Regions from separate parts of the Enterobacter cancerogenus genome, predicted to be linked through region 4. Evidence: predicted binding sites of a transcription regulator. Region 4 holds the regulator's gene; each other region holds the start of a gene.
The links. The regulator CRP, encoded in region 4, controls carbon source genes, mostly activating them, when cyclic AMP is high. The targets are predictions, from matches to a motif close to ATGTGANNNNNNTCACAT.
Positions count from the first base shown of each region.

Region 1: a site for CRP is predicted at 2,978-2,995, ahead of garD (galactarate dehydratase). Genes of this name have one in related genera too.
Region 2: a site for CRP is predicted at 1,826-1,843, ahead of bhsA (multiple stress resistance protein BhsA). Genes of this name have one in related genera too.
Region 3: a site for CRP is predicted at 3,865-3,882, ahead of I6L58_RS20620 (CidA/LrgA family protein). Genes of this name have one in related genera too.

Region 1 covers NZ_CP077290.1:3,342,472-3,348,281, reverse strand. Annotated here, with positions in the region: gene garR (2-hydroxy-3-oxopropionate reductase) at 1-564, opposite strand, end outside; gene garL (2-dehydro-3-deoxyglucarate aldolase) at 585-1,355, opposite strand; gene I6L58_RS15850 (MFS transporter) at 1,371-2,705, opposite strand; gene garD (galactarate dehydratase) at 3,118-4,689, shown strand; gene I6L58_RS15840 (DeoR family transcriptional regulator) at 4,795-5,598, opposite strand.
Region 2 covers NZ_CP077290.1:809,406-815,215, forward strand. Annotated here, with positions in the region: gene mfd (transcription-repair coupling factor) at 1-303, shown strand, start outside; gene ldtC (L,D-transpeptidase LdtC) at 458-1,423, shown strand; gene bhsA (multiple stress resistance protein BhsA) at 1,497-1,754, opposite strand; gene comR (TetR family copper-responsive transcriptional repressor ComR) at 1,998-2,633, shown strand; gene I6L58_RS03805 (glycine zipper 2TM domain-containing protein) at 2,834-3,373, opposite strand; gene I6L58_RS03810 (NAD(P)/FAD-dependent oxidoreductase) at 3,567-4,871, opposite strand; gene ycfP (alpha/beta hydrolase YcfP) at 5,108-5,650, opposite strand; gene nagZ (beta-N-acetylhexosaminidase) at 5,685-5,810, opposite strand, start outside.
Region 3 covers NZ_CP077290.1:4,355,989-4,361,798, forward strand. Annotated here, with positions in the region: gene mglC (galactose/methyl galactoside ABC transporter permease MglC) at 1-765, shown strand, start outside; gene sanA (outer membrane permeability protein SanA) at 871-1,584, opposite strand; gene cdd (cytidine deaminase) at 1,712-2,596, opposite strand; gene I6L58_RS20615 (CidB/LrgB family autolysis modulator) at 2,726-3,421, opposite strand; gene I6L58_RS20620 (CidA/LrgA family protein) at 3,418-3,816, opposite strand; gene map (type I methionyl aminopeptidase) at 4,018-4,797, shown strand; gene dusC (tRNA dihydrouridine(16) synthase DusC) at 4,864-5,796, shown strand.
Region 4 covers NZ_CP077290.1:3,112,900-3,118,709, forward strand. Annotated here, with positions in the region: gene I6L58_RS14610 (YccS/YhfK family putative transporter) at 209-2,296, opposite strand; gene crp (cAMP-activated global transcriptional regulator CRP) at 2,354-2,986, opposite strand; gene I6L58_RS14620 (OsmC family protein) at 3,298-3,702, shown strand; gene I6L58_RS14625 (phosphoribulokinase) at 3,787-4,656, opposite strand; gene I6L58_RS14630 (YheU family protein) at 4,687-4,905, opposite strand; gene I6L58_RS14635 (hydrolase) at 4,902-5,810, opposite strand, start outside.

The DNA.
Region 1 (5,810 bases), 230 kb from region 4:
TTCAGACATCGCGGCGATGTTCAGCGCAACAATCACCTGGTTTGCCAGCTTGGTGACGTTGCCCGCCCCGATTTCACCGGTATGCACTACGGAACCGGCCATCGCTTTCATCAGGTCGTAGTATTTGTCGAAGATAGCCTTATCACCGCCGACCATGACGGAAAGCGTGCCGTCGATGGCCTTTGGCTCACCGCCGCTTACCGGCGCATCCAGCATATCGACGCCCTTCGCTTTTAGCGCTTCGCTGATCTCGCGGCTCGCCAGCGGGGCGATAGAACTCATGTCGATCACCACCAGGCCCGGCTTCGCGCCCTCGATAATGCCGTTCTCACCCAGCGCCACCTCTTTGACGTGCGGGGAGTTGGGCAGCATCGTAATGATGACATCGCACTGTTCGGCAATGGCTTTGGCCGTGGTCGCGGCTTCTGCCCCGGCCGAAATAACCTCAGCCACCGACTCCGGATTACGGTCAGAAACCACCAGTGAGTAACCGGCTTTGATGAGATTTTTGCTCATGGGCTTGCCCATGATCCCCAGGCCAATAAAACCGACTTTCAGCGTCATAATCTTTTCCTCGATGATGGTTATTTTTTAAAAGCGTCCGCTAATTTCTGCGTGGCCGAGCGGAACACGCCGAGATCGCTACCCACGGCGACGAAGGTTGCCCCCCACTCAAGGTAACGGCGGGCGTCTGCCTCAACCGGTGCCAGGATGCCGCACGGTTTGCCGTGCGCTTTGGCGCGGGCAAAGATGTGCTGGATGGCGCGCTGCACCTCCGGGTGCCCGGCATTGCCGAGGTGGCCGAATGCAGCCGCCAGATCGCTTGGGCCGACGAAGATGCCGTCCACGCCGTCGGTCGCCGCGATAGCATCCACGCTATCAACGCCCTGCTGGCTCTCGATCTGCACCAGGATGGTGATGTTCTTGTTGGACTGCGCGAGGTAGTCCGGCACGGTGCCAAACATATTGGCGCGATGCGAAACGGACACGCCGCGGATGCCTTCCGGCGGGTAGCGGGTAGAGGCCACGGCCTGCACCGCCTCTTCTTCACTTTCCACAAACGGGATCAGGAAGTTGTAGAAACCGATATCCAGCAAACGTTTGATGATCACCGGCTCGTTAGTCGGGACACGTACCACCGGCGCGCTCTGGCTGCCTTTCAGCGCCATCAGCTGCGGGATAAAGGTGCTGATGTCGTTCGGCGCATGTTCGCCGTCCAACACCAGCCAGTCGAAACCGGCAAGACCCAGCACTTCGGTACTGATGGGGTTCGCCAGCGCAGACCAGCAGCCAATCTGGATCTGGTGTGCCGCGAGGGCCGCTTTAAATTTGTTCGGGAAGATATCGTTACTCATCGCTTATACCTTTGCTTATTTCTGCAATTCCATACGTTTGATGTCGCCTACCACAAACAGGTAGCAAACCATCGCCATCAACGCTGAACAGCCCACGAATACCAGCGCCGCGTTGAACGAATGCAGCTCGCTGACCAGATAACCAATGACCAGCGGCGTCGCGATAGACGCCACGTTACCAAAGACGTTAAATACCCCACCGCACAGGCCGACAATCTCTTTTGGTGCGGTGTCGGAAATGACCGGCCAACCGAGTGCACCAAATCCTTTACCGAAGAAGGCCAGCGCCATCAGCGCTACCACAAGCGTGGTGTTATCGGTGTAATTACACAGGATGATGGAGGACGCCAGCAGCATGCCCAGCACAATCGGCAGCTTACGCGCCAAGGTGATCGACTTGCCCTGCTTAATCAGATAGTCCGAGAACACTCCGCCGAGCACGCCACCGGCAAACCCGCACAGCGCCGGAATAGAGGCCACCAGGCCCACTTTCAGAATCGACATGCCTTTTTCCTGCACCAGATAAATCGGGAACCAGGTGAGGAAGAACCAGGTGATGGTGTTGATAAAGTATTGACCAAAAAAGACGCCCAGCATCATGCGATTGGTCAATAACTGTTTGATGTAATGGAGCTTAGGCCCGCTGGCAACCTGCGCGCCCGGCTTTTTATGATCCATATCCACCACGGCGCCGCCTTCAGTAATGAAGTTCAGCTCCTGCGCGGACATCCGCGGATGGTCGGTCGGGTTATGGATAAACTTCACCCAGATGCCCGTCAGGACAAAACCGATCGCGCCCATCACGGTGAACACATGTTCCCAGCCCCAGGCGAAGGTCAGCCAGCCCAGCAGCGGAGAGAAGATCGCCAGCGAGAAATACTGCGCGGCGTTAAACAACGCGGAGGCCGTCCCGCGCTCTTTGGTCGGGAACCAGGCCGCCACAATACGGGCGTTCGCCGGGAAGGACGGCGCTTCAGAGAAGCCGAGCATAAAACGCATGACAAACATCGACACGCCCGCCCAGGCCAGGGGGAAAACGTCCACAAAGCCCTGCAGGAAGGTGAACAGCGACCAGAAAAACAGGCTATAGGTATAGACCTTTTTGGAGCCAAACTTATCGAGAAGCCAGCCGCCGGGGATTTGCATCAGCAGGTAGGCCCAGCCGAATGCGGAGAAAATATATCCCATTGAGACGGCGCTAAGCTGCAGCTCTTTCGCCACTTCCGTACCGGCAATCGACAGCGTGGCACGGTCAGCGTAGTTAATGGCCGTCACGATAAAAATAATAAGCAGAATTAAATAGCGGGTAGGCATACCCTTTCTCGATTCTACGGTCGTATCCAGTATCATGTTTATTTCCTCGGGCACATCGGGAGTTTTATATTTATAATTTTAGGAAGAGTCTCTCCTGATTATTTATCGATAGCAGCTCATATCAGGTAATTAACCAGACGCAATGAAATCGTGATTCAGTATAGCCACCGTCCAATGGCATCACATTGGATTAACGCTCAATTATTACGGCAATTTTCAATAATGTTTTGAGCATATGCACAACGTACTGGGCGCTGATGCACAGAATCATCGATAACCTGCCGGGTGGCGTGTTCTCTCGCCTGACGAGGTGATCTTGATCACATTTTTATATCCCAGGTCCTGACATTCTTTATTTAGAAAGCAGCGTCTTTATTTCGACAATAAGAAAATAAATACACATCTGGCTGCATTTATTATCAGACACTTTGCTGGAGAATACTGAACAATGGCCGACATTGAAATTCGACAAGCATCGCCGACGGCGTTCTATATTAAAGTTCACGATACCGATAACGTGGCGATTATTGTCAACGACAACGGCTTAAAAGCGGGGACGCGTTTCCCGGACGGGCTGGAATTAATTGAGCATATTCCTCAGGGGCATAAAGTCGCACTGGTGGATATCCCCGCTCACGGTGAAATCGTGCGTTACGGCGAAGTGATTGGCTACGCGGCGCGGGCCATTGCGCAGGGAAGCTGGATTGAGGAGTCCCTGGTTGAGCTGCCAACCGCGCCGCCACTGAACACCCTGCCGCTGGCGACCCGCGTACCGGAGCCGCTGCCGCCGCTGGAAGGCTATACCTTTGAAGGCTACCGCAATGCGGACGGCAGCGTCGGCACCAAAAACCTGCTCGGTATTACCACCAGCGTGCACTGCGTGGCGGGCGTGGTGGATTACGTGGTGAAGATCATTGAGCGCGACCTGCTGCCGAAATACCCCAACGTCGACGGCGTGGTGGGTCTGAACCATCTCTACGGCTGCGGCGTAGCCATCAACGCCCCCGCTGCCGTGGTCCCGATTCGTACTATTCACAATATCGCCCTGAACCCCAACTTTGGCGGCGAGGTTATGGTGATTGGTCTGGGCTGTGAAAAACTCCAGCCTGAGCGCCTGCTCCAGGGCACCGAAGATGTCAAAGCCATTGCGGTCGACGACGCCAGCATCGTGCGCCTGCAGGACGAGCACCACGTCGGCTTTCGCTCAATGGTTGACGACATTCTTCAGGTGGCAGAGCGTCATCTCGACAAACTGAACATGCGCCAGCGCGAAACCTGTCCGGCTTCCGAGCTGGTAGTGGGCACCCAGTGCGGCGGCAGCGACGCGTTCTCCGGCGTGACCGCTAACCCGGCGGTCGGCTATGCGTCCGATTTGTTAGTGCGCTGCGGGGCGACGGTGATGTTCTCCGAAGTTACCGAAGTACGCGATGCCATTCATTTGCTCACGCCGCGCGCCGTCAATGAAGAGGTCGGCAAACGTCTGCTGGAAGAGATGGCCTGGTACGATAACTATCTTGATATGGGCAAAACCGATCGCAGCGCCAACCCCTCGCCGGGCAATAAAAAAGGCGGCCTGGCAAACGTGGTGGAAAAAGCCCTCGGTTCGATTGCGAAATCGGGCCAGAGCGCGATTGTCGAAGTGCTTTCGCCGGGCCAGCGCCCGACCAAACGCGGCCTGATCTATGCGGCAACCCCCGCCAGCGATTTTGTCTGCGGCACGCAGCAGGTGGCGTCAGGCATTACGGTACAGGTCTTCACCACCGGGCGCGGCACGCCGTACGGCCTGATGGCAGTACCGGTGATCAAAATGGCGACCCGCACCGAGCTGGCAAACCGCTGGTATGACTTAATGGATATCAACGCGGGCACTATCGCGACCGGGGAAGAGAGCATTGAGGAGGTGGGCTGGAAGCTGTTCCACTTTATTCTGGATGTGGCGAGTGGACGTAAGAAAACCTTCTCCGACCAATGGGGACTGCACAATCAGCTGGCGGTGTTTAACCCGGCGCCGGTGACGTGATTATTCCCCTCACCCTGCCCTCTCCCCAAAGGAGAGAGGGTGAAAATCGCACCGAACGGTTCCCTCTCCCTGTGGGAGAGGGTTAGGGTGAGGGGGAAAAGCCCTTTAAACCAGCACCACTTCAATCCCGCTCTTACGCAGCCCCTCCAGGCTTTCAACCGGTATCCCTTCGTCAACGATAATCATATCAATTCGCTGCGTATCGATGATTTTATGCAGGCTTGAGCGGTTAAACTTGCTTGAGTCAGTCACGACAATAATACGCTCGGCCACTTCGCACATTTTGCGGTTCAGGCGGGCCTCATCCTCGTTGTGCGTGCTCACGCCGCGATCGAGATCGATGGCATCAACCCCCAGGAACAGCAGGTCGAAATGGTAGTTTTGCAACGACTGTTCCGCCTGGTCGCCATAGAAAGATTGCGACTGGCGTCGCAGGTGTCCACCGGTCATCAGCAGTTCTACCCCATCCGCTTCCAGCAGGGCATTCGCAACGTTCATACCGTTCGTCATGGCAATCACATCCGTATGCTGGCGCAGCATGCGGGCTATTTCAAAGGTGGTGGTACCGGAGTCCAGAATAATGCGATGCCCCGGCTTCACCAGTCCGGCCGCGGCCTGGGCGATGCTGCGTTTCACCGCCGTGTTCAGCGAGCTTTTGTCCTCAACGGAAGGCTCGACCCCAGCGGCAGTGCCTTCGCAAATCAGTGCGCCGCCATAGGCGCGAACCGCAATCCCCTGCTTCTCAAGAAACGCCAGGTCGTTGCGGATGGTCACCGTCGACACGCCGTATAAAGAGGAGAGATCGTTCACCTGCACGCTTCCCTGCGCCCGCAACCGCTGAATAATGTGTTCTCGCCTTTCACTGGTCCCGGTGATGCGCTTCTCTGCGGAGGAATCGGTGCTGCTCATGCGAGCTCCTTAATCAATAAACTTTCGTTTCATTTCGTTTTATCTATTAACGCCTTTCTTTTACGAAAATGCAACCCCGCCACGGCCCCGTGGCGTCAGCACTTTTCGCGCTGAAACCTTTCATTATGTTTCTTTTGTGAAACAGATCGGAAAACTATTATCTTTCGTTTTATTTTTATACCACCATGATACAGTATCAAATGAAACAAAAC
Region 2 (5,810 bases), 2.3 Mb from region 4:
CGCTTTGGCCTGCTGCCGGACGCCGCGCGCAACCTGCTGGACATCGCCCGTCTGCGTCAGCAGGCGCAAAAGCTGGGCATTCGCAAGCTGGAGGGCAATGAGAAAGGCGGGATGATTGAGTTTGCCGAGAAAAACCATGTCGATCCGATGTGGCTGATCGGCCTGCTGCAAAAACAGCCTCAGCACTTCCGTCTGGATGGCCCGACGCGTCTGCGCTTTACGCAGGAGCTGGCCGAGCGTAAGAACCGCATGGAGTGGGTCCGTAACTTCATGCGTCAGCTTGAAGAGAACGCCATCGCCTGACCGGCACCACAGGCTCCCGGTAGCGCAACGCTGCCGGGAGCGACAATTTACAAACTCTTTGCACTTCGCCCGATCTTCCCGACACACCCATTGACCATAATTATGATTCACAGCTTATAAAATAATAACCTTATCATTTATATGGATTATGGTGATGATGATCTCTTCGCGTCTTATCCGCTGGATTACGTTGTCTGCGCTGATCGCAACTGTAGCCATTGCGTTACCCGCCCGGGCAAACACCTGGCCTCTCCCGCCCCCTGGCAGCAAACTTATCGGGGAAAATCGTTTTCACGTCGTGGAAAATAACGGCGGTTCGCTTGAGGCGATTGCTAAAAAATATAACGTTGGGTTCCTGGCGCTGCTTCAGGCCAACCCCGGCGTAGATCCTTATGTGCCTCGTGCCGGCAGCGTGCTGACGATCCCGCTCCAGACACTGCTGCCGGATGCGCCGCGCGAGGGGATCGTGATCAACCTTGCTGAGCTTCGGCTTTACTATTATCCACCGGGTAAAAACGAAGTGACCGTCTATCCTATCGGCATTGGGCAGTTGGGCGGCGACACGCTCACCCCAACGATGGTGACCACCGTCTCCGATAAACGGGCAAATCCGACGTGGACGCCAACGGCCAATATTCGCGCCCGCTACAAAGCGCAGGGTATCGAGCTTCCGGCGGTTGTGCCAGCAGGGCCCGATAACCCCATGGGACATCACGCGATCCGCCTCGCCGCCTACGGCGGTGTCTATCTGTTGCATGGAACCAATGCGGATTTCGGTATTGGGATGCGCGTCAGCTCCGGCTGTATTCGCCTTCGCGATGACGACATCAAGACGCTTTATAGCGAGATCACGCCGGGCACCAAAGTGAATATCATTAATACGCCGATTAAGGTTTCTGAGGAGCCTGGCGGCGTGCGGCTGGTCGAAATCCATCAGCCGTTATCGAAAAATATAGGTGACGATCCGCAAACCCTGCCCATCAATCTGAATGCTGCGATGGTAAGTTTTAAAACGAATGCCAGCACCGATGAGGCCGTGATGGGGAGAGCCATGGAGGTACGTTCAGGCATGCCGACTGACGTCACGCGGCACCACAATATTGCGCAACAGTCGATGTAAGACCCAACGAAAAACGCCCTGCATATGCAGGGCGTTTTTTATAGCAGTGGCATAAATGAGGGTTTAGCCAGGCTTATTTGTAGATGACCGCAGTACCGTGGAGGGTGTTAGGACCGGTCACTGAGGTGATGCGGAAAGATTTTGCACCCATTTCATCCGCTTTCTGCGCCAGCTGATCTTCCAGTGAACCCAGGTTAGTCCCGGCATTCGCGGAGATGGTGCCCACTTTCTGCTGGTCAGCAGGGGTGGATTGCACTTCAACAGCGGCGAAGCTTGCGAAAGAGAGTGAACTCAGAACAGCGGCAGCGATGAGGGTTTTAACGTTTTTCATGTTTTTATACCTTTAGGCAGATGAATTGATGTCGTAAGTTATTTACTTAACGATCGATAGGTAAATGATAGATGTGATCCAGGTCACACGTCAACCCATTTTTATAACGACCATTAAATAAATTTAAATTCCGTTATTATTCATATCGATAGGATTAATTTATTTTTAAGCAAACAGCGCTGGTCCCGGCTGTGGTTTATTTTTATAATGGTCATTCAACAAACCAACAGAGGACCAACGGCAATGACAACCGATGTCACGAGTTGTGCGAAGAAAAGCCGTGGCCGACCAAAAGTGTTCGACAGGGATGCGGCGCTGGATAAGGCCATGACGCTCTTCTGGCAGCACGGGTACGAGGCAACGTCGCTTTCGGACCTGGTGGAAGCTACCGGAGCCAAAGCGCCGACGCTGTACGCGGAGTTTACGAATAAAGAGGGGCTGTTCCGGGCGGTTCTGGATCGATACATCTCCCGTTTTGCGGCGAAGTACGAAGCGCAGCTGTTCTGTGAAGAAAAATCCGTTGAGCAGGCGCTGCGGGACTACTTCACCGCCATCGCCACCTGCTTCACCAGCAAAGAGACCCCTGCCGGGTGTTTTATGATCAACACCTCTGCCACCCTCGCGGCCTCGTCTACAGAGATCGCCAACACGGTGAAATCGCGCCATGCGATGCAGGAGGAGACGCTGAGCACGTTCCTTGCCCAGCGCCAGCAGCGCGGCGAGATCCCCGCGCATTGCCGCCCACAGGCGCTGGCGCAATACTTAAGCTGCATTCTGCAGGGCATGTCGATCAGCGCCCGCGAAGGCGCTGGCCTGGAAAAACTGCAAAGCATCACCCAGACCACGCTGCGCCTGTGGCCTGAACTTCTCAAGCTGTAATCTTAAGGGCGGTTCTCCGCCCTTTCTGTTTTCTTCTTTCCCACGTCGTCAACGAGTTCAGGGATGCTACCGGGCAACCGACCCCGGGTATGAACATGCCTGCCGTGCGGGTGTTGTGGCAGATGGCTTAATGAATATCGTGCCAAAAAAAAGCTCCTCAGCCTGAGAGCGTGAGGAGCTAAGTTCAGAGAAGATCTTTTTTACGCTTTGTTGTTCAGGATCAGCTGACCATTTCCGTCCAGCGGGATCTGGGTGCCGGGGTCTTTATCCATGCGGATTTTGCCCTGCTGGTCGCCGATTTTGTAGGTGACATCGTAACCCAGCATTTTCTCGGATTTGTCATAGACGGTTTTACAGCGCTGCTGGGTTGTGGTGTAGGTGTCGTTATCCTGCATCGCACCCTGCACCTGATTCCCTGCATAGCCACCGCCCAACGCGCCGACAACGGTAGCCACGTCTTTACCGCGACCGCCACCAAACTGATGGCCAATTACGCCGCCTGCAACCGCGCCGAGAACAGAACCGGCAATACGGTTTTCATCCTGTACGGGACGACGGTGGGTAACCGCAACGTTGCGGCACTCCTGACGGGGCGTTTTGACCGTCTCTTTAATGGGCATTGCGGAAACCACTTGCGCATACTGCGGGCCACGTTCAAACACGTTGAGACTGGCAACCGCAGCCACACCTAACGCAGCCGCTACGCCAATCCCTATACCCGCCAACATTGATTTATTCACGGGACATCCTCCTTTGTTGCTATTGGTAACAATTTTGCAATCAATGGCTGGGCTCGCCAATAAGACAAAGGCGTAAAAACGCGGTGTGCAGGAGGGATATATCGGATTTAGGAGAACTCTTAAGCGCTTGAAGGGCACTGGACAGCATGATATGCTAAAAAATCCCTCCGGAGGACCCGGAGGGATAATACGATTAGTGCAGCTTCAGACGCGGGCGAATAACCCGGTTGATGCGTCCAACCAGCATCATCAGGCCGGTTTTGAAGTAGCCGTGCAGCGCAATCTGGTGCATACGGTAGAGTGAGATATACACAAAGCGCGCAATGCGCCCTTCTACCATCATCGAGCCACGCATCAGGTTACCCATCAGACTGCCGACGGTCGAGAAGTTAGAGAGCGACACCAGAGAGCCGTGGTCTTTGTAGACATACGCCTTCATCGGTTTGCCTTTACGCTGCGCCAGGATGTTGTGCAGCACCAGGCTTGCCATCTGGTGCGCGGCCTGAGCACGCGGAGGAACGAACCCGCCTTCCGGGCGCGCGCAGGAGGCACAGTCGCCGATGGCGTAAATGTCCGGATCGCGCGTGGTTTGCAGCGTAGGCTCCGTCACCAGCTGATTAATACGGTTCGTTTCCAGCCCGCCGATATCTTTCATGAAATCAGGCGCTTTAATCCCTGCCGCCCAGACCATCAGATCCGCTTCGATGTACTCGCCGTCTTTGGTGTGCAGACCACCCGCATCGGCGCTGGTGACCATGGTTTGCGTCAGCACGCGTACGCCGAGTTTGGTCAGCTCGCTGTGCGCTGCGCCGGAAATGCGCGGCGGCAGCGCCGGCAAAATGCGTTCGCCCGCCTCAACCAGCGTCACGTTCAGCGCATCGTTCGTCAGGCCTTTGTAGCCGTAGCTGTGCAGTTGTTTCACCGCGTTGTGCAGTTCAGCAGACAGCTCAACGCCCGTCGCGCCCCCGCCCACAATCGCGATGTTAACCTTGCCGTTGGCACCCAGGTTATTGGTGTATTTCAGGAACAGATTGAGCATTTCCTGATGGAAACGACGCGCCTGATGCGGGTTGTCCAGGAAGATACAGTGATCTTTCACGCCCGGCGTATTGAAGTCGTTCGATGTACTGCCCAGCGCCATGACCAGCGTGTCATACGGCAGCTTGCGCTCAGGAACCAGCAGTTCGCCTTTGTCGTCGCGCAGCTCAGCCAGCGTAATGGTTTTGCTCTCACGGTTGATATCCACCACGGATCCCAGCTGGAACTGGAAATGATGATTACGCGCGTGTGCCAGATAGCTCAGGGCATCCACGCCCTCATCCAGCGATCCGGTCGCCACTTCGTGCAGCAGTGGTTTCCACAGATGGCTATGGTTACGATCTACCAGCGTAATTTTGGCTTTCTTACCGCGACCCAGCTTTTTGCCCAGCTGCGTCGCCAGCTCCAGCCCGCCAGCACCACCGCCTACAATCACTATTTTTTTCAATGGTGTAGTCAACGCGACCCCCTAAATTATTAACCAATTGTTAATTAAAAGTTATGAAAATAACCCTTAATTAACAACAGGTTACAGCACTGAAACCATTCAAGTGCATTGAGGATAACACGTCAGGCGCATTGGTCATACCAAAATTGATATGCATCAAGTTTTGATGGCTTAAAAGTAGACAAGTCTGATAAAAAAGAAAGCCCGGCACGCTTTCGCGACCGGGCCTGAGGCTTTTAGAGGACTGGTTAGCCCAGCGTTTTGAAGGCTTTTATGCGCTGCAGATGCGGGGAAATGTTTTTGAACTTGTGGGTTTGTTCATCGTCCCAGACGATCTCATAGAAGTGATGCAGCATCTCCGCTGAACGCTGGCTGTCCAGCGCTTCGTCATGACGCGAGAGGATCGCCAGACAACGATCGCGATTCTTTTCACGGAAATTACTAACGCATTTCGTCGCGATATCGGCGTATTCCTCCGGGCGGTCAATCTTGCCTTCCATATTCTCGTTCGGGAACAGGTTTGGATTGAAAATGACCTGACGAATATCGCACAAAAATCCGATGCGCTCTGCCCAGTAGCCTCCCAGCCCGACGCCGCAAATCAGCGGACGCTCGTCAACGTTGAGCTGCAGCATTTTGTCCACTTCCTTGAGCAAATGCTGCATATCATGTTTAGGGTGGCGGGTACTGTAGCTAATCAGCCGGACGTCCGGATCGATAAACTGCAGCTGCAGTACCTTCTCATGGTTACCTGGGCTGTTTGAGTCAAAACCGTGTAAATAGATGATCATTGTCTTCCCACCTTGCTACGCCTTACGGGAGTGATTACAGGCCTGCTTTATGGGCCTGCCAGCGCTCGTTGAGCGCTTCAAGTTGCGCGTTGACCGTCTTCCAGCGCGCCGAGTCCATCAACTCCTGACGGCTAAATGAACCTTTATGATACAATTGTGT
Region 3 (5,810 bases), 1.2 Mb from region 4:
GCGGCAACGCTGCTGCAGTCGATGGAAAACGCCAACAAGGTCTTCCCGGAAATGGCAACCATGCCGATTTTCGTGGTGATCCTGATTGTCTGCGCCATCGGGGCAATCATCGGCCTGATTAACGGTATCATCATCGCTTACCTGAACGTGACGCCGTTTATCACCACCCTGGGTACGATGATCATCGTTTACGGTATCAACTCCCTTTATTACGACTTTGTTGGCGCTTCCCCCATTTCGGGCTTCGACAGCGGCTTCTCGACCTTCACGCAAGGGTTTATTGCGATGGGCAGCTTCCGCCTGTCGTACATCACCTTTTATGCGCTGATTGCGGTGGCCTTCGTCTGGGTGCTGTGGAACAAAACGCGCTTCGGTAAGAACATCTTCGCCATCGGCGGGAACCCGGAAGCGGCGAAAGTTTCCGGCGTGAACGTGGCGCTGAACCTGCTGATGATCTATGCCCTGTCCGGCGTGTTCTACGCGTTTGGCGGGATGCTGGAAGCGGGGCGTATCGGCTCTGCCACCAACAACCTCGGCTTTATGTATGAGCTGGATGCGATTGCGGCCTGCGTGGTCGGCGGCGTCTCCTTCAGCGGCGGTGTCGGTACCGTCATCGGCGTGGTAACCGGTGTGATCATCTTCACCGTGATCAACTACGGTCTGACCTATATCGGCGTGAACCCTTACTGGCAGTACATTATCAAGGGCGCGATTATCATCTTCGCGGTAGCGCTGGACTCCCTGAAATACGCGCGTAAGAAATAAGAGAAGTGATGTGAAAAAGCCCGCTCTTGTAGCGGGCTTTTTTTTACCGGGCCTACAAAATCGCGATGGCAGGTCGGGTAAGGCGAAGCCGCCACCCGACGGGGTTTAGCGTTTCTTCTGCAACTCCAGCAGCTGTTCCGGCCGTACTGCCGGGTAACCCTGCGCATCTTCCGGCACTTCATGCATCGTTGGGATGGGCACCAGCGGGCCTAAAAAGCGCGGTTCGCGTTTAAAGATGTAGAGGTCAGCCAGAGCACCGAAGCGAGCGCCAAACTCACGCACGCGCACGCTGAGCATATCTTTTGGCGACGGTACCGCGTAGCACTGGGCCTGAATACCCATATGCAACGCGATAAACAGCGCACGCTCGCAGTGGAAGCGCTGGGTGATGATGATGAAGTCGTTGGTGTCGAAGACTTTGCGGGTGCGCACAATGGAGTCCAGCGTGCGGAAGCCGGCATAATCGAGCACGATATCCGCCGGGTCAACGCCGCCGGCAATCAGATCCTTACGCATCGTCACCGGTTCGTTATAGCTTTGCTGGGCGTTATCCCCGCTCAGCAGCAGGTAGTTCACCTTGCCGCTGTTATAGGCGTTCAGCGCACCCTGAATACGGTAACGGTAATACTGGTTAATAACCCCGGTGCGATAGTACTTGGCTGTGCCGAGCACCACGCCGACCTGGCGATACGGGAGATCCTGCAAATCGTCAAAGATGTAGGGGGCGGTTTTCCAGCTCATCCAGCGGTCAAGGCCAAGCACGACCAACAGCAGTATGCCGACCAGGACAGACAGGCTGTAAAAAACGCGCTTTAACATGAAGATGGCTCGTACCGAAGGTGAAATTTAACTCAGGCTACTTTACCCGCCTGGTTAGCGCAAGAATCGGTGAATCAACTGAGGGGTTTTTCAGCAAACGGGCGGGCATTTCTGCCCGCCGTCAACATTACGCCAACAGTACGCGGTCGATTGTCGAGCAGCCGAGCGCCTTCAGGGTGGCGGCGGTAGCATCCCACTGGACCAGCGGTGCATCGGCTTTTTCTGCGAGGATCGCGCGCTGGATGTCCGGGTAGTCATAGCCGTTGAGACTCAGGAGGTTGAGCGCGCCCTGCAACGGGGGCAGCGTCGGGTTAAACGCGGCGTTCTCTGCGTAGCTGCCGGTGAAGATGCGCCCGTCACGACACTGAAGCGCCACGCCGCTTGGCGATGTGCTGTAAGGGGTGTGGCTCATGTTAGCAGCGGCAATCGCCGCTTCGCTCAGCTCATCACCGGAGAGGGCGAAACCGTGGTTCTGCGCGTCCATCAGCAGCGTTTTGATCTCCAGATCTTTCGGGCCAAACGCATCTGGCAGGTAATCGCCCAGCGTATGCGGCTCACGGCCCGGCAGATTGATGCGCAGCTCAAGTCCGCTGTTCAGCTCGTTCATAAACTGGCGGCAGTGGCCGCAGGGGGTGTAGTTAACGGTGATCGCGCGCAGGCCCTTTTCACCGCGCAGCCAGGCGTGGCTGATGGCGCTCTGTTCAGCGTGAACGGTTTGCTGCATGGTGGCCCCGAGGAACTCCATGTTCCCGCCGAAGTACCAGACGCCGCTGACGCCGCGCGCGATGGCGCCAACGTTGAAGTGGGAGAGATCGGCGCGGGCGCAGGCGGCAGCCAGTGGCAGCAGTGCAAAAGCCAGTTCGTCTTCGTCCAGTCCCGTGGCTTGTTTAAGCGTCGTGACCTGCTCCGCCGTCAGCAGGGCGGGGAAATGCGTATCCGCCAGAACCGGGGCCAGGGCTGATTGCAAATTCTCTGCAAGCTGGGCGAAAGCTGTTTGAAAACGTGGGTGCATGGCGTTGCCTCATCAAGGTTAATGGATCGGTAGTGTACGGAGCCGATGGGCCTTAATATGTGATCCACTTCTCATAATGTATGCAACTTATGAAATCAAAATGAAATTTGCGCGACGCATCGCAAAATTTTAGCCCACCACGGCCAGGATCACCGGGAAGAGGAACGGGGCAATCAGCGAGGTCATGATCCCGCAGATGACCAGCGCCAGGGAGCTGAATGCGCCCTCCTGATAATCCATTTCGGCACAGCGCGCGGTACCCAGCGCGTGTGAGGCGGTACCCATCGCCAGACCCCGCGCGGCTTTAGTATGAATTTTCATCACATTAAGCAGGGTGTGGCCAAACACCGCCCCCAGGATACCCACGAAGATCACGCACATGGCGCTGATGGCCGGGATCCCACCGATGCTGCCGCCCACTGCCATGGCAATCGGCGTGGTGACGGATTTAGGCATAATGGAGGCGGCAATCTCGGGCGATGCGCCCATCAGCAGCGCTACCGATGTGCCGGTGATCATCGCCACCAGGCTGCCCAAAAAACAGATGGTAATGATGGATTTCCAGCGGGCGCGGATTTGGTGCAGCTGTTCATATAAAGGAAACGCCAGCGCCACGACGGCAGGCTGCAGCAAATCGTTTAATATTTTGCTCCCGGCAAAGTAGCGTTCGTAAGGAATGCCGGTGAGCATCAGGAAAGGAATAATCACCACCATCGCCACCAGCAGCGGGTTAAGCAGCGGCATCTTAAAACGTGCGGCCAGTTTACGCGCGGCGAAGAAGACCACCAGGGTTAACGGCAGCGACCACCAGATATTGGCTATCATTGTTTGGTTCCTTTTTGCCCGACCACTTTACGTTCGCCGTGTACCAGATGCGAACTCCAGCTCACCACCAGCAATACCACCAGCGTACTGACCGCGCAGGAGACCACAATCGGGCCGAACTGCGCTTTGAGCAAATCGAAATACTGCATCACCCCCACGCCGATAGGCACGAACAGCAGCGCCATATAGCGGATAAGTACGAAGCAACCGGGGTTGACCCACTTTGCGGGTAGCACCTGCAGCGCCAGCAGCACAAACAGGATCAGCATGCCGATAATGCTGCCGGGGATCGTGATGGGCAGCAGCGAGGCGATAAAGATCCCGGCATAGAGACAGGCGTAAATCAGGACGAATGCGCGCAGATATTGCCAGACAGTATTCAATGATTTGCTCATGGTAAAAGTCCTTGAAGAAACGCATTCATCATACAATTAAACCCAGAAGTGTGCCACGGATCACATCATGAAATTTGAGAATACCAGACATTCCGAAAGGGAACGTTGGGCATTTCACCAAATGGACAGCAGCCCGTTTGCATGCCAGTATTAGTTTCATTTATGAATCAAACGATTAACAGGCTGCACAGGAGACGATCTATGCCGTCAATCATCATTAAAACCGCCGATGAGCTCGTCAGACAGCGCCACGCCGGGGAACTGTTAGCCTCCGTCTTTACCATGTTAGACGGATTTATCGCGCCCGGCGTGACCACCATGGCGATAAACAACCGTGTTGAGGCGTTTATCGTCGATACGCTTCAGGCTCGCCCGGCCAGTAAGGGGCAGTATGATTTTCCTTATGTGCTTAACACCTCCGTCAACGAGGTGGTCTGCCACGGCATTCCTAAAGAGTCTGAACATCTGAAGTCCGGTTCAATTGTGAACGTTGATATCACCCTTGAAAAAGAGGGCCTGATTGCCGATTCCAGCAAAATGTATCTGATTGGCGATGTTTCACCGCTGGCGCGTCGGCTGGTGAAAAAAACCTACGAAGCGATGTGGAAAGGGATCAAGGCGGTGAAGCCCGGCGCGACGCTCGGGGATATCGGCCACGCTATTCAGTCGCACGTTGAAAGCAACGGCTACAGCGTGGTGCGTGAGTACTGCGGCCACGGTATCGGCAAAGAGATGCACGAGGAGCCGCAGGTGCTGCATTACGGCAAACCGGGCGAAGGTGCGATGCTGAAAGAGGGGATGGTGTTTACTATCGAGCCGATGGTCAACCAGGGCGACAGCCGCATCAAGACTAAAAAAGATGGCTGGACGGTGGTGACGCGCGATAAAAAATTGTCGGCGCAGTGGGAGCATACCATTGCGGTTACCGCAGACGGATTTGAGGTGCTCACCCTGCGTCCTGAAGAAACGATCCCGGATTAACCTCCGGGCTTCCCACTGACCCTGCGAGCAGATACCATAGCGCGTCTTTTTTCACAGGTACTCTGCATGCGTGTTTTACTGGCCCCAATGGAAGGCGTGCTCGATTCTCTCGTGCGCGAACTTCTGACCGAGGTGAACGATTACGATCTCTGCGTGACGGAGTTTTTACGCGTGGTCGATATGCTGTTGCCGGTAAAATCTTTTCACCGACTCTGCCCTGAGCTGCACAACCAGAGCCGGACCTCCTCCGGTACGCTGGTGCGCATCCAGCTGTTGGGCCAGTATCCCGAATGGCTGGCAGAAAACGCCGCCCGTGCCGTAGAGCTCGGCTCTTACGGCGTCGATCTCAACTGTGGCTGCCCGTCGAAAATGGTCAACGGCAGCGGCGGTGGGGCGACGCTGTTAAAAGATCCTGAGCTTATCTATCGCGGCGCAAAAGCCATGCGTGAAGCCGTGCCGTCGCATCTGCCGGTAACGGTTAAAGTGCGCCTGGGCTGGGACAGCGGCGCGCGCCAGTTTGAAATCGCCGATGCGGTACAGCAGGCCGGGGCAACCGAGCTGGTGGTGCATGGCCGTACCAAAGAGGATGGCTACAAAGCGGAGCGCATCAACTGGCAGGCCATCGGTGAGATCCGCCAGCGGCTCACCATACCGGTTATCGCTAACGGTGAAATCTGGGATTACGAGAGCGCCCAGGCCTGCCTGAAAGCGACGGGCTGTGACGCGGTGATGATTGGCCGTGGAGCGCTGAACGTGCCGAACCTTAGCCGGGTGGTGAAATATAACGCGCCGCGGATGCCCTGGGCCGACGTCGTGGCGCTGCTGCAAAAATACAGCCGCCTGGAAAAGCAGGGTGACACCGGTTTATATCACGTCGCACGCATTAAACAGTGGCTTAGCTATTTGCGTAAAGAATACGACGAGGCACTGGGATTATTTCAGGAGATCCGTACGCTGCAAACGTCGGCGGATATCGCGCGGGTAATTCAGTCAAAATAATAAGCGTTAATTTG
Region 4 (5,810 bases):
GTAGGTCGGGTAAGCGCAGCGCCACCCGACAAAACGGCAGGCTCGGTGTTTAGATCTTGTAGGTCGGGTAAGCGTAGCGCCACCCGACAAAATGGCAGGTACGGTGTTCAGGTCTTGTAGGTCGGGTAAGCGTAGCGCCACCCGACAAAATGGCAGGTACGGTGTTCAGGTCTTGTAGGTCGGGTAAGCGTAGCGCCACCCGACATAATCAGTACGGCGTGCGTTTCAGTACGCGCGTTAACCAGATCCCATGATGCGGTCGCTGACGCCATGCCACCGACGAAATGGTGTGCATGGTGTTCAGATGCCCTAACACGCGCTGCAAATGCTGCTCCAGGGTGCTCATCGGCCCGTGGGTTAATGTTTCCGGCGCTTCGAGAATGTTCGAATCCCCCGACTCACCCGGTGAGTCATACTCCAGACGCTGCTGGCACCGCTGCAGCGCAATTTCGCACGACTGCAAATAGCGCTGCGCCAGATCCGGGGTCAGCATCGTGTGCTCGCGCGCGAGGGTCGTCATCGCATTGATGTGCTCGACGATAAACTGGCTGTGCGTCACCCACAGTTTCATGTCTGCCAGATAGTGCGAGTTAAAGCCTGGCTCCTGCATCGCCTGGTTGAGCGAGTTAAACAGGGCGTTGTGCGCCTGGTTGACCTTCATGCGCTGATAGGCCAGCGGCGAGGGCTGCGGGTCGTCGCTGAGGATCAACCTGATAGCCTCCTGGTCTGCCTCCAGCGCGTCGTGGGCGTTTTGCCTGAGCAGCCCGCTCTGCCACTGCGGCCACAGCCAGACCATGCCGCCAAACGCAATCAGGCAGCCAATCAGCGTATCAACCAGCCGGGCGATGATGAACTGCTCGCCGTTGAGCGTGAGCAACTGCAGGGTATATACCGCCGTGACCGTAAAGCCAACCATCGCCCAGCCGTAGCTTTTGCGGATAATCAGGTAGCTCACCAGCGTAATCGCCAGCATTCCCGCCAGCGTATATCCCTCCGGCACGTGGAAGTGCAGGGTGACCCCGGCAATGACCAGCCCGGCAATCGTGCCGCCCGCCCGGTGCAGGATGCGCACCCGCGTGGCGCCGTAGCCGTTTTGGGTAACAAACAGCACGGTCATTAAGATCCAGTATGGCTTCGGCAGGTGCAGCGCCATCCCCATCAGGCTGGCGATGCTCAGCATCACGCTGATGCGCGCGGCGTTACGCAGCGCCGGGGATTTCAGCGACAGGTAGCTTTTAAGGGCGGGCAGCAGCGGGAGCCGTTTTTGTTTATCGGCCATCAGGTCGCGTGGGTAGAGCGGACGCTGGGTGCGCAGGACGCGCGCGATGCGGCTGAAGTGCCAGGCGGCGAACTGCCCGACCGGGTTATCCGGGTGCTGGCGGGCAATCTTCTCCAGCGCGCCGAGGGGCTTATCCATGTTAAAGCGCGTGGGGTAGCGGTGATAAAGAATGTCGTCCGCCAGCACCCGCAGGCGCGCGGACACCGTCTGAGCGTTCCAGCGGATCACCGCTTCGGCATGGCTACGCTCGACCAGCTTTTGCACCTCTTGCGGGTGATGCAGGCTGACCGAGATGTGCTCCTGCAGATCCAGCCCCACCTGGAAGATGCGCAGCAGCCGCTTGTAATCATGGTTTTTATTGGCGGCAAGCATATGCAGCTGCTGGTAACACTGGCCAATCAGATCCACCACCTTTTGCTGTCGCGTCAGCAGCGGCGGCAGTGATTTTTCCGGATCGGTGTGCTGGGTCAGCAGGGTGTATTTGGCCTCGCAGTACTCCGCCAACTGCACGTAGAGCAGGCTCAGGGATTCGCGCAGCGGCTGTTCCCGCCACAGCCAGAACCAAAACCAGTTGAATACGCCGTACCACAGCGTGCCGAGGGCGTAGATTAGCAGCGGCTCCCACACCGGCATATTGCCCGCCAGGCTCAGCGTAAAGATGGCGGCAATCAGTGAGGCGGGCAGCAGTCGGGCGTGCAGCGAGCTGATTTCAGCAGTCACGCCGAGCGTCATTGCCAGCACGGTCAGAATGAGCGGCAGCGGAATATCCCGGGCCAGCAGAAGCTGCACCGCGAGGCTACAGCCTGCAAACAGGCAGCCGCCAACGATCAGGCGTTTGAAAAAGCGCTTATGCGGCGTGTCGAGGCCCGCAATGTTGCAGCAGGCAGGCACAAGGGAAAACAGCAGACCCTGCTGGAGATGACCGAGGATCAGGCCCACGGCCACAGGAAGGCACAACACCAGCGTTTGCCGCAGTGCGTAGTTAACTTCCGGGTGATAGATCAGCCTGCGCCACATGGGGAGTAGAGACAAAAACGGCGTGTCACCTTGCGGTGGCACGCCGTTTGACCGTAATTAACGGGTTCCGTAGACCACGATGGTTTTACCGTGGGCAGAGATCAGGTTCTGGTCTTCCAGCATTTTCAGGATACGGCCCACTGTTTCACGGGAGCAACCAACGATCTGACCAATTTCCTGGCGGGTAATTTTAATTTGCATGCCGTCAGGGTGGGTCATCGCGTCCGGCTGTTTAGCCAGGTTCAGCAGGGTCTGCGCGATACGGCCGGTAACGTCGAGGAAGGCAAGGTTGCCCACTTTCTCAGACGTCACCTGCAGACGGCGAGCCATCTGGGAAGAGAGACGCATCAGGATGTCAGGGTTTACCTGAATCAGCTGACGGAACTTCTTGTAAGAAATTTCAGCCACTTCACATGCGGTTTTCGCACGAACCCAGGCGCTACGTTCCTGGCCCTCTTCAAACAGGCCCAGTTCACCGATGAAATCGCCCTGGTTCAGATAAGAAAGGATCATCTCTTTCCCTTCTTCATCTTTGATCAGCACTGCCACCGAGCCTTTGACGATGTAATACAACGTTTCCGCTTTTTCACCCTGGTGAATCAGCGTGCTCTTCGATGGGTACTTATGAATGTGGCAATGAGACAAGAACCATTCGAGAGTCGGGTCTGTTTGCGGTTTGCCAAGCACCATGCGCTGTTATCCTCTGTTATAAGCTGTCACCAGAGCCATAAATCGCATCCTGACTCTGGGGTTGCAATCGAATTCTTACCCATACCCTGGGAAGTCGGCTGTCGTAACGTTTCGCAGCCAGTAAAGTTTGATGTCCTCTGCATACATGTGTAACGTCAATGTATTACTGTAGCATCCTGAGTGTTTTAGCATAGCTTTTGACGCGTGTCTCCTGGTGTCTCGCTTCAGCATGATGCAGGTCGCCTTCCGTTGCGTGAAATGTAACGCGCGCGTACTCTGTCACCAAAAATGCAACGTTGGAGTTAATGAATATGCAAGCGCGTGTAAAGTGGGTAGAAGGGCTGACGTTCCTGGGCGAGTCTGCATCAGGCCACCAAATTTTGATGGACGGTAACTCCGGCGATAAAGCCCCAAGCCCTATGGAAATGGTGCTGATGGCGGCGGGGGGATGCAGCGCTATCGACGTGGTGTCGATCCTGCAAAAAGGCCGTCACGACGTGACCGATTGCGAAGTGAAGCTCACGTCTGAACGCCGCGAAGAGGCGCCACGCCTGTTCACGCATATCAATCTGCACTTTATTGTCACGGGTAAAGACCTGAAAGACGCGGCGGTGTCGCGCGCGGTTGACCTGTCTGCGGAGAAGTACTGCTCTGTGGCGTTAATGCTTGAGAAAGCGGTGAATATTACCCATTCGTATGAAGTGATTGAGGCCTAATCTTTTGGCGGGTGGCGCTTCGCTGACCCGCCCTACAAAAGCACGATCGTAGGCCCGGAGCGCAGCGCCACCGGGCAAAACAACTCACGCGATCTGCTTGCCTTCCATCAACCGCTGCACCAGCGGCGTCATGATTAACTCCATCGCCAGCCCCATTTTTCCGCCCGGCACCACCAACGTATTGATATGTGAAATAAACGACCCCTGCAGCATCGCCAGCAGCCACGGGTAGTCAATCCCGTCCAGATTGCGGAAATGGATGACCACAAAGCTCTCGTCCAGCGACGGAATGGTTTTGGCGGCGAACGGGTTGGAGGTGTCTACCGTCGGCACGCGCTGGAAGTTGATATGGGTGCGGGAGAACTGCGGCGTCAGGAAGTTAATGTAATCTTCCATCGAGCGCACCACCGAGTCCATCACCGCCTCGCGCGAATGACCACGTTCGCTGATGTCGCGCGTCAGCTTCTGGATCCACTCCAGGTTAACAATCGGCACCACGCCCACCAGCAGGTCAACATGGCGCGCCACGTCGTGCTGTGGCGTGACCACGCCGCCATGCAGCCCTTCATAAAACAACACGTCGGTGGGTTCCGGCAGCGGCTGCCAGGGCGTAAAGGTGCCCGGCACCTGGTTCCAGGGTACGGCTTCGTCATAGGTATGAAGATATTTACGGGATTGCCCTTTACCGCTCAAGCCATATTCCGCAAAGGTCTGCTCCAGCAGGCCGAAGTCATTCGCCTCCGGGCCGAAGTAGCTAATGTGTTTCCCCAAATCGCGCGCCTTGCGGATGGCCATGTCCATTTCCGGACGCGTATAGCGGTGAAAGCTGTCGCCCTCTACCTCAGCTGCCCGGAGATTGAGCTGGGCGAAAATCTTGCGAAAGGCGAGGCTGGTGGTGGTGGTTCCCGCACCGCTCGAACCCGTGACGGCAATAACCGGATGTCTGGCAGACATAGCAACTCCCTGACTGAAAAGGTTTAGCGGTCAGCCGTGAAACGCGTTGCGGGGCATGATATTGACCGTCTCATGCAGTTCGGACCACACCAGCACCACGTCGCCGCTTTTCAGCTGGCGTTTCACATCGCTGACCTTTTGTTCAAGCGAACGTTCATGTTCACCATAATCGGTGCCTTCCCGCAATACAAAGCTTTCAATCAGATTATCGAGCGTTTCGGGAGAGAGATCCTGCCAGGGAATAATCATTTTATACCGTCCAGATAAGTCGTTAACCAGTCAGGAATGCGCGTCTCAAGCCACATTTTTGGCCGACGCAGCGTGCCGCCGACAAAGCCGACGTGCCCGCCGTACTCGGTGAGCTGATACTGCACGTTTGCCGGTAAATGCCCGGGCGACGGAATGGAGTGGTGATCCATAAACGGATCGTCCTTCGCGTGAATAATCAGCGTCGGCTTTGTAATTTGATTCAGCAGCGGCATGGCGCTGCACTGACGATAATAGTCAATCGCGTCGGCAAAGCCGTGAATTTTTGAGGTAATCAGATCATCAAACTCCCGCAGACGCTTCACCCGCTTGAGTTGCTGCAGGCTGATAGGCAGCGTGTCCGGGTAGGCCTTCAGCTTACGGGCGGCGTTGGCCTTCAGCAGGTTAAGCAGATAGCGCTGATAGACCCGGGAAAAGCCTTTTTCCATATGGTAGCTGCACTGCTCCAGCATAAACGGCGCGGAGACGATGACGGCGGCGTCCAGCGGAACCGCGTCGCTCTCTTTCGCCAGCAGGCAGGCCAGCATGTTACCGCCCAGCGAATACCCGACGGCGGCCGTCGGCACGGTGCCGAAACTGTCGCGCAGCCAGTGTAAAAACCAGGTGCCGTCTTCGGTCTCACCGGAGTGATAAATGCGTTTCTGACGGTTTGGCTCGCCGCTGCATCCGCGAAAGTGCATCACCACACCGAGCCAGCCGCGTGCTTTTGCCGCCTGGATTAACCCGTGCGCGTAAGGGCTGTGCAGGCTGCCTTCCAGACCATGAAATACCACCAGGCGCGGCTTGTGGCGCGCCTGATCGGGATCTTCGCTCCAGGCCAGATCCAGAAAGTCGCCGTCCGGCAAATCGAGCCGTTGCCAGTGTGGGGTGAACTGCACCTTGCGACG